One region of the Rhizobium sp. 0TCS1.26 genome, then DNA from elsewhere that is predicted to be linked to it. Evidence: riboswitches for the same ligand, from Rfam matches in the RefSeq annotation. Region 1 holds a riboswitch; the other holds the start of a gene.
What was found. A riboswitch is a leader RNA that binds a small molecule or an ion and turns the genes downstream of it on or off. The one in region 1 is predicted to bind S-adenosylmethionine.
Positions count from the first base shown of each region.

Region 2: it holds a riboswitch for S-adenosylmethionine, as region 1 does, so the genes downstream of both, AAIH46_RS11740 (O-succinylhomoserine sulfhydrylase) here and metA (homoserine O-acetyltransferase MetA) in region 1, are expected to answer to the same signal.

Region 1 covers NZ_JBCIYV010000004.1:284,912-292,613, forward strand. Annotated here, with positions in the region: gene speB (agmatinase) at 1-782, shown strand, start outside; gene AAIH46_RS19165 (aldose epimerase family protein) at 795-1,820, opposite strand; gene AAIH46_RS19170 (vWA domain-containing protein) at 1,904-3,085, opposite strand; gene metA (homoserine O-acetyltransferase MetA) at 3,098-4,018, opposite strand; SAM riboswitch at 4,083-4,160, opposite strand; gene AAIH46_RS19180 (AAA family ATPase) at 4,218-5,057, opposite strand; gene AAIH46_RS19185 (hypothetical protein) at 5,473-5,610, shown strand; gene AAIH46_RS19190 (thiamine diphosphokinase) at 5,723-6,376, shown strand; gene AAIH46_RS19195 (ABC-F family ATP-binding cassette domain-containing protein) at 6,385-7,702, shown strand, end outside.
Region 2 covers NZ_JBCIYV010000002.1:936,284-943,985, reverse strand. Annotated here, with positions in the region: gene AAIH46_RS11765 (GcrA family cell cycle regulator) at 1-179, opposite strand, end outside; gene AAIH46_RS11760 (aspartate aminotransferase family protein) at 596-1,792, shown strand; gene argF (ornithine carbamoyltransferase) at 1,844-2,761, shown strand; gene AAIH46_RS11750 (Hsp33 family molecular chaperone) at 2,963-3,952, shown strand; gene apaG (Co2+/Mg2+ efflux protein ApaG) at 4,039-4,431, opposite strand; gene AAIH46_RS11740 (O-succinylhomoserine sulfhydrylase) at 4,562-5,746, opposite strand; SAM riboswitch at 5,787-5,865, opposite strand; gene AAIH46_RS11735 (2'-deoxycytidine 5'-triphosphate deaminase) at 5,935-7,029, shown strand; tRNA gene AAIH46_RS11730 (tRNA-Gly) at 7,153-7,226, shown strand; gene AAIH46_RS11725 (glycosyltransferase family 2 protein) at 7,262-7,702, opposite strand, start outside.

The DNA of each region.
Region 1 (7,702 bases):
CCCGGGCTCTGCGCAGCATCGAGCGCATCGGACCCTACAACCATGTCCTCGGCTGCGCCCCGGTCCACGACCTGCGCGTCGCGGATATCGGCGACGTGCCGTTCCGCAGCCGCTACCGGCTGGAGATGAGCCACGACGACATCGAGAAGCGCTTCAACCAGATCGTCGATGCCGGCGTGATCCCGCTTGCCGTTGGCGGCGACCATTCGATCACCCATCCGATCATGAAGGCGGTGGGCAAGCACCGACCCGTCGGCATGATCCATATCGACGCCCACTGCGATACCAGCGGCGGCTTCGACCAGACGAAGTTCCACCACGGCGGCCCGTTCCGCAACGCAGTGCTGGACGGCGTTCTCGATCCGACGCGCACCGTACAGATCGGCATTCGCGGCTCGGCAGAATATCTCTGGGAGTTTTCCTACGAGAGCGGCATGACCGTGATCCATGCCGAGGAGATAACCGGGCTTGGCATCCCGGCGATCATCGACAGGGCAAAAGCGATCGTCGGCGACGGCCCGACCTATCTTTCCTTCGATATCGACAGTCTCGATCCGGCTTTCGCGCCGGGCACCGGCACGCCGGAGGTCGGCGGCCTGACGACGCGCGAAGTGCTGGAACTCATCCGCGGCCTGAAGGGCATCAACCTCGTCGGCGCCGATGTGGTGGAGGTCGCGCCGCAATATGACGCGACGACCAATACAGCCCATGCCGGCGCGCAGGTGCTGTTCGAGATCCTCAGCCTGATGGTGTTCAGCCCGGCGATCACCGGCAAGGCTTGAGGACGACGCGCCTCAGCTCTTGGCGAACACGTAGTCGGTCTCCTGGCGCAGCACCTCGCCGGGGCGAAGGATGGCACTCGGGAAGCCATCGTGGTTGATGGCATCCGGCCAGATCTGCGTCTCGAGGCAAAGCCCGCCATACGGATGATAGACCGCGCCGCCGAGCCCCGGCACCGTCGGCTTCAGCTTGAAGCCGCAATAGAGCTGGACGCCCGGCTCTGTGGTGCGCACTTCCAGCGAGACGCCGGAGTTGACGCTGCGCACCAGTGCAACGGAACGCTTTTCCGTTCGATTTGCCGACAGGCAGAAATTGTGGTCGAAATCGACCTGCGCACCATCCTCGCCGCTCCGGCGAACAGGGCCGAGCTGGCGCAGATCCATCGGCGTGCCGTTGACCGGAACCAGGACGCCCGTCGGCACCTGCTCCTCGTCGAGCTCCAGATAGTGATCGGCAGCGATCATGATGTCGTGGCCGAGGATATCCTCGCGGCCGTCGAGGTTGAAATAGGTGTGCTGGCAGACGTTGGCGAGCGTCGGCTGATCGGTAACGCTCTCGTAGATGACGCTGAGCACGCCATCATCCTTCAGCTCATAGGTGGCGGTGACGGTGCAATTGCCGGGATAGCCGCCGCGGCCGTCCGTGTCGGTGACCTGCAGGATCACCTTGTTGTCGGAATGGGCAATGATCGTCCAGTTGGTCTTGCCGAGACCGTCGCTGCCGCCGTGCAGATGTGTCGTGCCGTGCTGGTTGAGATCGAGCTGGTATTGCTTGCCGTCGAGCGTGAACCGACCGTGCCCGATGCGGTTGGCGACGCGGCCGGGGGTTGCGCCGAAATAGGAGGAGTATTTGGGATAATCGTCGAACGTGGCAAAGCCCAGCACCAGCGGCGCCTCGTGGCCTTCCAGCCGCAGATCCTGGATAACGGCGCCCCAGGTCATCACGTGGGCGGTCAGGCCACCGCCGGAAATCTTCACCCGGTACACCGTTTCGCCCGCGGCCGTCGTGCCGAAGATTTCACCTTGCGTTGCCATGCTTATCCGTCCTGTCCTCAGTCTTCTCACCGATCTGGCGCGGCGCAAACTGCGCCAAAACCGGTTCCTTCGCAATCCTTGAAATACGCTCAGCGGGTCAGGGCGCGCATTGCCTGCTCCAGGCCGGAAAGCGTCAGCGGGTACATCCGCCCGTCGAGGATGCGCCGCATGAGAATGGCCGACTGGGTGAAATCCCACTGTGGCTCGGCGAGTGGATTGATCCAGGCGACACGCCGGAAATGCGCGGTCATCCGGCCCATCCACACCTCGCCGGCCTCCTTGTTCCAGTGCTCCACCGAGCCGCCGGGATGGCTGATCTCGTAAGGGCTCATCGTCGCGTCGCCGACGAAGATGATCCGGTAGTCAGGCCCGTAGGTCCGCAGGATTTCGGTGACCGGCAGGCGCGTCGAGCGGCGGCGGTTGTCGCGCCAGACGCTCTCGTAGAGGCAGTTGTGGAAGTAGAAGTGCTCCAGGTGCCGGAATTCCGAGCGGGCTGCCGAAAAGAGCTCCTCCACCTCGGCCACGTGATCGTCCATCGATCCGCCGACATCGAAGAACATCAGCAGCTTCACCGAATTGCGCCGCTCCGGACGCGTCTGCACATCGAGATAGCCGTGCTCCGCGGTCGAGCGGATGGTGCCGGGGAGGTCAAGCTCATCGGCGGCACCGTCGCGCACCCAGCGGCGCAGCCGCTTCAGCGCCACCTTGATGTTGCGGGTGCCGATCTCGCGGGCATCGTCGAAATCGCGAAACTCGCGGCTGTCCCAGACCTTGACCGCCCGGCGATGCCGCGACGTCTTCTGGCCGATGCGCACGCCTTCCGGATTGTAGCCATAGGCCCCGAACGGAGAGGTGCCGGCCGTGCCGATCCACTTCGAACCGCCCTGATGGCGGCCCTGCTGCTCCTCAAGCCGCTTCCTCAGCGTCTCCATCAGCGCCTCGAAGCCGCCGAGCGAAGCGACCAGCGCTTTCTCCTCGGCGCTCAGGTGCCTTTCCGCAAGCTTGCGCAGCCACTCCTCCGGCAGCGGCTCCGGCTCGTTGACCTCCATGCCGGAGATGGCCTCGACGCCGCTGAAATGGGCGGAGAACACCTGGTCGAAGCGGTCGATGTGGCGCTCGTCCTTCACCAGCGCGGCGCGGGCGAGGTAATAGAAGGCCTCGACATCGAAATCGGCAAGTCCGGCCTCCATACCCTCCAGAAGGTCCAGGAATTCCCGCAGCGTGACCGGGACCCTGGCGTCCTTCAGCTTCAGGAAGAAGGGGATGAACATGCCGGGTCCTTGCTACCGCGTGCCGATCTGCTCCAGATCGTAAGGGGTGGTCTGGTAGAGCTCGTTGATCCAGTTGCCGAACAGCAGATGCGCGTGGCTGCGCCAGCGGTTCTGCGGCGTCAGTGCCGGATCGTTATGCGGGAAGTAGTTGTACGGCATCTTGATCGGAATTCCGGCATTCACGTCGCGAAAATATTCGTCCGCCAGCGATGTGGAATCATACTCGACGTGATTGAACATGTAGAGCCGGTTGCCCTTCTTCTCGTGAACGAGACAGACGCCCATTTCTTCCGATTCCATCAGGATTTCCAGCCCGTGGACCTTTTCGATGTCGGCGCGGCGGACTTCCGTCCAGCGTGACACGGGCACCTGGAAATCATCGGAGAAGCCGTTGAGATAGATGGAGGACGGGCAGAGATTGCGGTGCCGGTAGACGCCGAACGCCTTTTCCTTCAGCTCGTGCTTCGGCACGCCGTGGAAATGATAGATGGCGGCCATCGCGCCCCAGCAGACATTGAGCGTCGAATGGACATGGGTATCGGTCCAGTCGAAGATCTGCCGCATCTCCTCCCAATAGGTGACTTCCTCGTAGGGAAGCATCTCGACCGGCGCGCCGGTGATGATGAAGCCGTCGAACTTGCGGTCCTTCACCTCTTCCCAGGTCTGGTAGAACGACAGCAGGTGCTCTTCCGAGGTGTTCTTGGCCTTGTGGCCGCCGATCCGTACCAGCGAGAACTCGACCTGCAGCGGCGAGGCACCGACCAGACGGGCCATCTGCACTTCCGTCTTGATCTTGTTCGGCATCAGGTTGAGCAGGCCGATCTGCAGCGGACGAATGTCCTGCCGCACCGCCATGGTCTCGGTCATCACCCGCACGCCCTCGTTCACCAGTGCGTCGAAGGCGGGCAAGGTATCGGGGATCTTGATCGGCATGGGCTCGAACCTACAAAAACAAAAAAACCGGCAGCGAATGGTCGCGACCGGTCCGTGGAAGGTTTCACATCTTCTCGCGGCCCTTTAGCGACTTTTTTAACGTGGCTGCAAGCCGGCCGGCCAAATCACCACGAAGAGTGTCCTCAATAGGCCTTTCGCAGCCGAAGGTCAATCAATCCGGAATGTCCGGCCTTGCCACCTATCGCTCCCGCCTCGCCATGAACGCCATGCGCTCGAAGAGATGCACGTCCTGCTCGTTCTTCAGCAATGCGCCGTGCAGCTTCGGCAGCGCGTTCTTGACGTCGCCGCGCAGCGTCTCGGGATCGACGTCGTCCGACACCAGCAGCCGGATCCAGTCGAGCGCCTCCGAGGTCGACGGCTTCTTCTTCAAGCCCGCAGTCCCGCGGATCTCGTAGAACTGGGTGAGTGCGGCGCGCACGAGGGTCTGCTTGATGCCGGGATAGTGGACGTCGACGATCCGCGACAGCGTCTCGGCATCCGGAAAGCGGATGTAATGGAAGAAGCAGCGGCGCAGGAACGCGTCCGGCAGTTCCTTCTCGTTGTTGGAGGTGATGATGACGATCGGCCGGACCTTGGCCTTCACCGTCTCGCCCGTCTCGTAGACGTGGAATTCCATGCGATCGAGTTCCTGCAGAAGGTCGTTGGGGAACTCGATGTCTGCCTTGTCGATCTCGTCGATCAGCAGCACCACCTTGGTGTCCGAGGAGAAGGCCTGCCACAGCTTGCCCTGGCGGATGTAGTTCGACACCGCGTTCACCCGCGCATCGCCGAGCTGGCTGTCGCGCAGCCGCGACACTGCGTCGTATTCGTAGAGCCCCTGCTGCGCCTTGGTCGTCGACTTGATGTTCCACTCGATCATCGGCAGATCGAGCGCCGCCGCCACCTGCCGCGCCAGTTCGGTCTTGCCGGTACCTGGCTCGCCCTTCACCAGCAGCGGCCGCTCGAGGCGGATCGCTGCATTGACCGCGACCATCAGGTCCTTGTCGGCGATGTAGTCCGCGGTACCGGTAAATTGCATGCGGTGGATGCTCCTGCAGGGTTCGAAAGGCCTGGGCGGAAGGTAATCAGCCGGCACCGGGTCCGCAAGCGGCGTCCGGACGCCTGGGGCCACAAGATTGCGCTTGTATTCCCCAGCCGATCTGCGAGGCTGGCAAAAGGTCACGAGACATCGCAGGGCCAGCCGAAGGTCGCTCCGGAGCGGCGGCCGAAGCCTTGCGTGCCGCCAGCCTTCTTCTTCCGATCAGCCAATCGATGCGGCCGACAGCCACTCCGGACAGGATGTCACTCTCGCATAGCCAGTCCCGGAAACCAGCCTCTGAGAAAGACGGTCTGCCCGCCGCCCTCGACAAACCGATCCGCCACCACATCCGATACAGCTTGCTACCCCCGCAACGCCCCTCCGCAGATGGAGCCGGGCCACAAGGACAAGATCAATGGCCAAAGGTCAGGTACGTTCGAACCGCGAAGTGCGCAAACCGAAGAAGGACAAGACGAAGGCCGCCGCAGCGCCGACTTCCACCTTCACCACCCAGTTGAAGGGCGCCGAAGCCGCCGCCCCGAAGAAGCGCTAGAGTCCTATCCATCCCGACATCGGCCGCGGCGATAGCCGCCGCGACCTTCAAGCCGCCCGCTGCCGCGTCTTCGGCCTTTCCCTTTTGCCCGAAGATGCGCTAAGGGCAGGCCATGAGTTCATCCTCCTTCACCATCCTTCTGGGCGGCCACCTGACCCTCACCGATCGGCTGCGTGCGCTTGTCGATGGAACGAGGGTCATTGCCGCCGACAGCGGCATGCGCCATGCGCAGGGCCTGGGGTTGAAGCCGGAGCTTTGGGTGGGCGATTTCGACAGCAGCGACGCCGCACTAAGCCGCATGTGGCCGGATATCGAGCGCCGCACCTACCCGGCATCGAAGGCGGCGACCGATGGCGAGATCGCCGTCGCCGAAGCCATCGCCCGGGGCGCCACCCGGCTGATCTTTGCCGGGGCCCTGGGCGGCGAACGTTCCGACCATGCACTGCAGCACTACCTCAACGGTCTCGGTCTGGTCGAGGACGGCTACGAGGTAATGCTCTCGTCCGGTGATGAGGAAGCCTATCCGATGACCGGCGGCGACCGGCTGGAACTCGACCTGCCGCAAGGTGCGCTGTTCTCGGTGCTCGGCTTCACGGCACTCGAAGGCCTGACGATCCGCAATGCGCGCTATCCGCTCACCGATTTTTCGCTGACCTTCGGGTCGTCGCGCACCATATCCAATCTGGCAGACGGGCCGATCTCCGTGACGCTGAAGAGCGGCCGGGCGATCCTGCTCGCCAGACCCTACGACCTCAGCGGAGTCTAGACGACCGAATGGCACCTCCCATCCTCAAGCTCGACGACATCAGGCTGAGCTTCGGCGGCGCGCCGCTGCTCGACGGCGCCAATCTGCAGGTGGAGCCGGGCGACCGCATCTGCCTCGTTGGCCGCAACGGCTCCGGCAAGTCGACGCTGATGAAGATTGCCGCAGGCCTGGTCGAATCCCAGTCCGGCGAGGTGTTCCGCCATCCGTCGGCGACCATCCGCTATCTGGAGCAGGCACCCGACTTCGGCAGCTATCAGACGGTCCAGGCCTATGCCGAGGCGGGCCTTGGCCCGGGCGACGACGCCTACCGCGTTACCTATCTGCTCGACCATCTGGGCCTGACCGGCCAGGAAGATCCGAACCGGCTGTCGGGCGGCGAAGCGAGACGCGCGGCGCTTGCCCGCGTGATGGCGCCGGAACCCGACATCCTGATGCTCGACGAGCCGACCAACCATCTCGACCTGCCGACGATCGAATGGCTGGAAAGCGAGCTGCAGAAGAGCCGCAGCGCCCTGGTGCTGATCTCCCATGACCGTCGCTTCCTGGAAAAGGTCTCGACCGCCACCGTCTGGCTCGATCGCGGAACGGCGCGCCGGCTAGACCGCGGCTTCGGCTATTTCGAGGAATGGCGCGACAAGGTGCTGGAAGAGGAAGAGCTGGAGCAGCACAAGCTCGGCAAGCAGATCGAGCGCGAGGAGCACTGGCTGCGCTACGGCGTGACGGCCAGGCGCAAGCGCAACATGCGCCGGCTCGGCAACCTGCAGACGCTGCGCTCCAACTACCGAGGCCACCAGGGACCGCAGGGCACCATCCAGGCCTCGGCCTCGGAGGGCAAGGAAAGCGGCAAGCTGGTGATCGAGGCGGAGGCCATCACCAAGGCCTATGGCGACCGGCAGATCGTCGCGCCGTTCTCCATCCGCGTGCATCGCGGCGACCGGATCGGTCTCGTCGGCCCCAATGGCGCCGGCAAGACGACGCTGCTGAAGATGCTGACCGGTCAGCTGGAGCCCGACAGCGGCATCATCAAGCTCGGCACCAACCTCGAGATCGCAACGCTCGACCAGAAGCGCGAGGATCTCGATCTTAACGACACGCTGGCGCACTACCTGACCGACGGACGCGGCGAGAGCCTTCTGGTGAACGGCGAGCAGCGCCACGTGGCCGGCTACATGAAGGACTTCCTGTTCCAGCCGGAGCAGATGCGCACGCCGATCAAGAACCTGTCCGGCGGCGAGCGCGCCCGTCTGATGCTGGCGCGGATCATGGCCCGGCCGTCGAACCTGCTGATCCTCGACGAGCCGACGAACGACCTCGACATCGAAACGC
Region 2 (7,702 bases), on a different contig from region 1:
GTGCGGGCGGCAGCCGAAGTGCCGCCGGCCTTGATGCGGCCCGGCAGGTTGAGGCGATGCACCTTGCCGATCACCGCGTTGCGGCTGACGCCGCCAAGCTGTGCAGCGATCTGGCTGGCGCTGAGCCCTTCGGCCCATAACCGCTTCAATCTCTCGACGCGTTCGTCTGTCCAATTCATGCTGTCTCTCCGCCTTGAGCACACATCAGCAAGACAGAATCTCTCACCGTTACGACGAAACCAATTTCGTCGCGCATACTACATCTATACTTTTGGTGACTAGTTCCGCCGCATGCAGTCTAGTAATTGATCTTTAACCTAGAGGGCGGTGGACTCGCTGACAAGAGTCGTACGAATCGCTGCGAATCGATTTCCGGGTTTTCCCCAACTTGCTGCCAGACAGAGTCTTTTTTGCCACAGCGGCCGAAACCGGCGCCGTAACCGCCATGGCCCGGCAATGCGCCGGAATTGGAGCGATTTGTTGACAGCCGTCGGCGAAATGCGGATAGTGCAGCCGCCGCCCGCTGGGGCGGCATTTTTGATTTCGGCGGACGTTGCCGCCGCACAGATGATGATGCCCAAGGAGTGCTGTCGCCATGGCTGAAGCCGCGCTTTTCGACACGTTTGCACGGGCCCCTCTGCGCTTCGAGCGTGGTGAAGGGGTGTGGCTGGTGACGGAGACGGGCGAGCGCTATCTCGATTTCGGCGCAGGCGTCGCGGTCACCTCCTGCGGCCACGCCAATCCGCATCTTGTCGAGGCGCTGAAGGCGCAGGCCGACAAGGTCTGGCACCTTTCCAATCTCTACGAGATCCCCGAGCAGGAGCGGCTGGCACAGCGGCTGGTCGAGGCGACCTTCGCCGACAAGGTGTTCTTCACCAATTCCGGCGCGGAAGCCCTGGAATGCGCCATCAAGACCGCCCGTCGCTACCACTACTCCAAGGGCCATCCCGACAAGTTCCACATCATCACCTTCGAGGGCGCCTTCCACGGTCGGACGATCGCGACGATCGCTGCCGGCGGCCAGGAGAAGTATCTCGAAGGCTTCGGCCCGAAGGCGCCCGGTTTCGATCAGGTGCCGTTCGCCGATATCGAGGCCCTCAAGGCGGCAATCACCGAGAACACCGGCGCACTGCTGATCGAGCCGATCCAGGGCGAGGGCGGTATCCGCACGGCATCCAAGGAATTCCTGCAGCAACTGCGCAATCTCTGCGACGAGCACGGCATGCTGCTGATCTTCGACGAGGTTCAGACGGGCGTCGGCCGGACCGGCAAGTTCTTCGCCCATGAATGGTCCGGCGTTACGCCCGACATCATGGCCGTGGCAAAGGGTATCGGCGGCGGTTTTCCGTTTGGAGCGTGCCTTGCGACCGCTGAAGCTGCGTCCGGCATGAAGCCCGGCGTGCACGGAACCACCTATGGCGGCAATCCGCTGGCGATGGCGGTCGGCAATGCCGTGCTCGACATCGTGCTGGAAGACGCCTTCCTGCAGAATGTCCGCGACGTGGCGCTGGTGTTCCGCCAGGGACTCGCGGGCATTCAGGACCGCTTCCCCGAGGTCATCGAGGAAATCCGCGGTGAAGGCCTGATGCTCGGCATCAAGGCGCGCGTGCCGGCCGCCGAACTGACGGTTGCCATGCGCGAGGAGTATCTGCTGGGCGTGCCGGCTGGCGACAACGTCATCCGCATCCTGCCGCCGCTGGTGGTGACCGCCGAAGAGGCCCGCGAGGGCTTGGCTCGTATCGAACGCGCCGCCGAAAAGCTGCAGAGCGAAAAGTTGAAGAAGTCGGCCTGACGGCTGCCGTAGCGAGCGGGCCGCCGGATGGCGCCCCGGATGGAATGGACCATGGCATCACCCAAGCATTTTCTCGATCTCTCGGCCGTTTCCTCGGGCGAACTGCGCACCATTCTGGATGACGCGCTGACCCGCAAGAAGGCAACCAAGGCCGGTACAGCCGACAAGCCGCTTGCCGGCAAGATGCTGGCGATGATCTTCGAGAAGCCGTCCACCCGTACCCGTGTTTCCTTCGATGTCGGCATGCGCCAGCTGGGCGGCGAGACGCTGTTCCTGTCCGGCACCGAGATGCAGCTCGGTCGTGCCGAGACGATCGGCGACACCGCCAAGGTTCTATCGCGCTACGTCGATGCAATCATGATCCGCACTACCGATCATCGCCGGCTGATGGAAATGGCCGAGCACGCGACCGTGCCGGTGATCAACGGCCTGACCGACGAGACGCATCCCTGCCAGATCATGGCGGATCTCTTGACCTTCGAGGAACATCGCGGTCCGGTCTCCGGCAAGACATTCGCCTGGACCGGCGACGGCAACAATGTCCTGCATTCCTTCGTCGAAGGTGCCGCCCGCTTCGGCTACCAGATGAACATGGCCGTGCCGATGGGCTCCGAGCCGCTCGACAAGTACCTCAACTGGGCCCGCAACAATGGCGGCGAGGTCATGCTGTGCCATGATGCCGAACGTGCCGTCGAGGGTGTCGACATGGTGGTCACCGACACTTGGGTGTCGATGAACCAGGAGCACAAGGCGCGCGGCCACAACATATTCCAGCCCTTCCAGGTCAACGAGCAGCTGATGCGGCGCGCCCGGCCGGAGGCGCTCTTCATGCACTGCCTGCCTGCCCACCGCGGCGAGGAAGTCACCGACGGCGTCATTGACGGTCCGCAGTCGGTGGTCTTCGACGAGGCGGAAAACCGCATGCACGCGCAGAAGTCCATTCTCGCCTGGTGCTTCGGCGCGGTCTGAACGACTGCGTCCGCGCAGGCTCTGACCGAAAACCTTGATTTGCCGGTGGCGCGCCCCCATCTGGCGGTTTTCCAACCCGCGCCGGCGATCAGTGTCGCGGCGGCGCTTCAATGACATCGTCGGCCCATCTCGCCCGGCCAAGCGGTTCCGCTCGGCTGTCTTTTGTGCGAAACGGATGGCTTCGGCGTGAAGGAGCAGATCATGGCAGAAGCCACAGTTGAACTGACCGATATCAATCTGGCCGGCGACGACCATGTGGTGCCCTTCCAGGTGGAGGGCATGGACGTCCGCGGCCGCGCCGTGCAGCTCGGTCCGCTGCTCAACACCATTCTCGGTCGGCATGATTATCCGGCCCCGGTGGCGCGCCTGCTCGCCGAGGCGATCGTGCTGACGGCGCTGATCGGCACCTCGCTCAAGTTCGACGGCCGATTTACGGTGCAGACCAAAGGCGATGGTCCGGTCGATCTGCTGGTTGCCGACTTTTCGAGCCCGGAAAGCATGCGCGCCTATGCGCGCTTCGATCAGGAGGCGCTGGACGCGGCCATTTCGGAAGGCCGGACATCGCCGCCGGAGCTGCTCGGAGAGGGTTACCTCGCCTTCACCATCGACCAGGGTCAGGGCATGCAGCCCTATCAGGGCATCGTGCCGCTGGACGGCTCGTCGCTCGAGGAAATCGCCGGAGTCTACTTCCGTCAGTCCGAGCAGATCCCGACCAAGGTTCGCCTCGGTGTCGCAGAACTGCTTGATCGAGACGAGGACGGCAAGCCGCGTCACAACTGGCGGGCAGGCGGCGTTCTCGCACAGTTCCTGCCGCCGGCGCCGGAGCGCATGCGCCAGCCGGACCTGCATGGCGGCGACGGCGACGAGCGCGACGAGGAGCATGTCAATGACGACAGCTGGGCGGAGGCCCGGATGATGGTGGAGACGGTCGACACCGACGAGCTGACGGATCCGCAGGTCGCCATCGAGCGGCTGCTGTTTCGGCTCTTCCACGAGCGCGGCGTGCGCATCTACGAGCCGCAGGGGGTCCTCGACCGCTGCAGCTGCTCGCGCGACAAGATCAAGGGCGTGCTCGACGGCTTTACCGCGGAGGAGATTGAGGCAAGCCAGGAAGACGGCCAGATCGCCGTCACCTGCGAATTCTGCTCGACCACCTACCGCTACGATCCGTCAGAATTTACCGCCGCCTGATCATCTACGCAGGCAGCCGGCAGATATGCCGGTTGCCTGCGTGCATCTTGTTGGCGGCTGTGGCAGCGCGGGGCGTCGACTGACGCTTAGTTGAGAACCCGCATCAGGCCCGGGCTGTCGAGGGAGAAGGCGGGGATGGCGACGATCAGGGTTTCCCCTTCGTCAGTCTCCATCTGGTAGTGGCCGAACATCAGGCCCGACGGCGTGTCGAGCGGGCAGCCGGATGAATACTCGTATGTATCGCCCGGTTTCAGCCGCGGCTGTTCGCCGACGACCCCTGGTCCTTCCACTTCGTCCACCAGGCCGTTCTGATCGGTGATGTTCCAGTAGCGATGCACCAGCCGGACGGTCAGCTCCGAATGGTTGGCGATGACGATGCGATAGGCCCAGACATAGCGGCTCTCATCCGGGTCGGATTGCTCCTCCAGATAATAGGGTTCAACGGCGACCTCTATGTCCCTCGTCCGTGCGCGATACATGCAGACCTCAATCCTGTGGCTAGGGATATTGTACAGGAAGTGGCTGAGGTCAAGAAACGTGCCCGCGCCGGAGCGCGAGCTGCATGTATTTGCCTAGTTGATGCCGCTCGCGACGAGCGGCCGGCGTCCGTCAGCCGGCGACCTTGGCGATCGCCTGGGCCAAATCCTCGACCAGGTCGTCGCCGTCCTCGATCCCGCATGAAAGCCTCAGCGTGCCGGGCGAAATGCCCAGCTCGGCGCGTGCGTCGTCGGTGAGGTTCTTGTGCGTCGTGGTTGCCGGATGGGTAATCAGGCTCTTGGCATCGCCGAGATTGTTGGAGATCTTGATAACCTCCAGCGCATCCTGGAGCGCAAAGGCTGCGTCCTTGCCACCCTTCAGCTCGAAGCAGACGAGCGTAGAGCCGCCCGACATCTGCCGGGCGATGATATCGGCCTGCGGATGATCCTTGCGACCCGGATAAATGACCTTGCCCACCTTGCTTTGATCGGCGAGGAAGTCGGCGATCTTTGCAGCGCTCTCCGTCTGCTGCCTGACGCGCAGCGGCAGCGTCTCCAGACCCTTCAGAAGCGTCCAGGCGTTGAACGGCGACATGGCCGGACCCGTGTGGCGGAAATAGTCGTGCAGGTTCTCGTTGATCCATTCCTTGTCCGACAGGATCACGCCGCCGAGGCAGCGGCCCTGGCCGTCGATATGCTTGGTGGCGGAATAGACGACGACGTGCGCGCCGAGCTCCAGCGGCTTCTGGAAGAGCGGGGTCGCAAACACGTTGTCCACCACCAGCTTTGCCCCCACCTGGTCGGCGAGCTTCGCGACGCCGGCGATGTCGACCACTTCAAGCGTCGGGTTGGTCGGGCTTTCGAGGAAGAGCACCTTGGTGTTGGGGCGGATCGCCGCTTCCCAGTTGGCGAGATCCCGGCCGTCGACCAGCGTGCATTCGACGCCGTATTTGGGTGCCAGCGTTTCCACCACGTAGCGGCAGGAGCCGAACAGTGCGCGGGCGGCAACGATGTGGTCGCCGGCCTTCACCTGGCAGAGGATGGCGGCGGAAACGGCGGCCATGCCCGATGCCGTGGCGCGCGCATCCTCGGCGCCTTCGAGTGCGATCATTCGCTTTTCGAACATGTCGTTGGTGGGGCTGCCGTAACGGGCGTAGATGAAGCCGTCGGTCTCGCCCTTGAAACGGGCTTCGGCAGCGGCTGAGTTTTCGTAGACGAACCCTTGCGTCAGGTAGATCGCTTCAGACGTTTCGCCGTACTGCGAGCGCAGCGTGCCTTCGTGGACGAGTTGGGTTGCGGGGCGCCAAGTCTTGCTCATGTGTCACCACTTCAAACAAAAAAACCGGTCGCATAGCAGACCGGTTTCGCACCCGGTCTTTTTAGCCACTTGTTTAACGTGGCTGCAAGCCGACCGGCCAAATCACCACGGGATAAGCTTGGATAGCCCCAAGCAATCCTTGCGTCAATTCCCCGCTTTTGCTTTTGTCCCCCGGAAGGATAAGGGCAATGATACGCACAGCGGGCATTCTGGCAGACCGCGCCATAGGCGCACTCTTCGACGGCGGCAGGCTGAAAAGCGAGGCGCAGCTCGATCACGACCAGATCCAGCCGGCCAGCCTCGACCTGCGGCTGGGCTCGAAGGCGCTGCGCGTGCGCGCCAGCTTCATGCCCGGCCGCGAGCATACGGTGGCCGACAAGCTGGCGCGGCTGACGCTGCACGAGATCGATCTTGAGCCGGGCGCGGTTCTCGAAACCGGCTGCGTCTACATCGTGCCGCTGATGGAAAGTCTCGATCTGCCTGACGACCTGTCGGCCTCCTGCAACCCGAAAAGCTCCACCGGCCGCCTCGATATCTTCACCCGGGTGATGGTCGACCACGCGCAGGAATTCGACAAGATCCCCGCCGGCTATAAGGGGCAGCTATACCTCGAGATCTCGCCGCGCACCTTTCCGGTCATCGTCCGGCGCGGCTCGCGCCTGTCGCAGATCCGCTTCCGGACCGGCCAGGCGCTGCTGAGCGAGGCGGACGTCGTCGCCCTGCACGAGGCTGAAACCCTGGTGGCGAGCGAAAACCCCAACGTTTCAGGCGGCGGCATCGCACTTTCGATCGATCTGAAGGGCACCGGCCCCGACGGGCTGATCGGCTACCGCGGCAAGCATCATACCTCGGTGGTCGATGTCGATCGCAAGGCAGTGCTCGATGTCCTGGATTTCTGGGAGCCGCTCTACAGCCGCGGCCGCGACGACCTCATCCTCGATCCCGACGAATTCTACATCCTGGTGTCGCGAGAAGCTGTGCATGTGCCGCCGCTCTATGCCGCGGAAATGACGCCCTACGATCCGCTGGTCGGCGAGTTCCGCGTACACTATGCCGGCTTCTTCGATCCGGGCTTCGGCCACGCGCCGTCCGGCGGGTCGGGCAGCCGTGCGGTTCTCGAGGTGCGCAGCCACGAGGTGCCGTTCATTCTCGAGCACGGCCAGATCGTCGGCCGGCTTGTCTTCGAGCATATGCAGGAACGCCCGCAGGCGCTCTATGGCTCCGGGCTTGGTTCCAACTATCAGGCGCAAGGGCTGAAACTCTCCAAGCATTTTCGCGGCTGAGGCAGCGCCAGGCGGCTCTTCCCGTGTACTGAAGACGGTTTGCAAGCAACGCACCGGTTCCCTTGGCTGCCGCCTTTTCGCTTGAAGCCGCCGCGCTGTTGATGCTAATCCTGCGCACCGCAGGCGGGTGTAGCTCAATGGTAGAGCAGCAGCTTCCCAAGCTGAATACGAGGGTTCGATTCCCTTCACCCGCTCCACTCCCCAGTGTCTCCTCATGGTGTCAACGATCCGGTCAAAGCGGCCGGCTGTCGGTCTTATCCGCTTGGCGGACCGGACGGTGCGGCGTCTTCTTCCAGAAGAACGGATTGGTGCGCAGCTCGTTGACGGCGCGCCAGGCGGCATAGGAATTCATCAGCCAGTGGAGCGGAACGGCCACCCACCGCCAGCCCACCTTGCGCCGTTCCGTCTCGATCATCGATCCGACGCCGAGCGCCAGGAACGTGGCATAGCTGCCGAAGACGTTGGCGGTGTCGACCAGCATCAGGAAGAGCGTCGCTGCCGGGATTTCCACCACCGTGTTGGAGATCAGCACGAAGATGCCGTAGCCGAGGAAGGCGAGGATCAGCGGGTGCAGCAGTGCCGAGATCAGCATGCCGCCGATCAGCAGGTGGAAGACGAGCGTTGCCGCAAGTCCCATCTGCCGGGTCGTGCCGAGCGGATCACGGGTCATCAC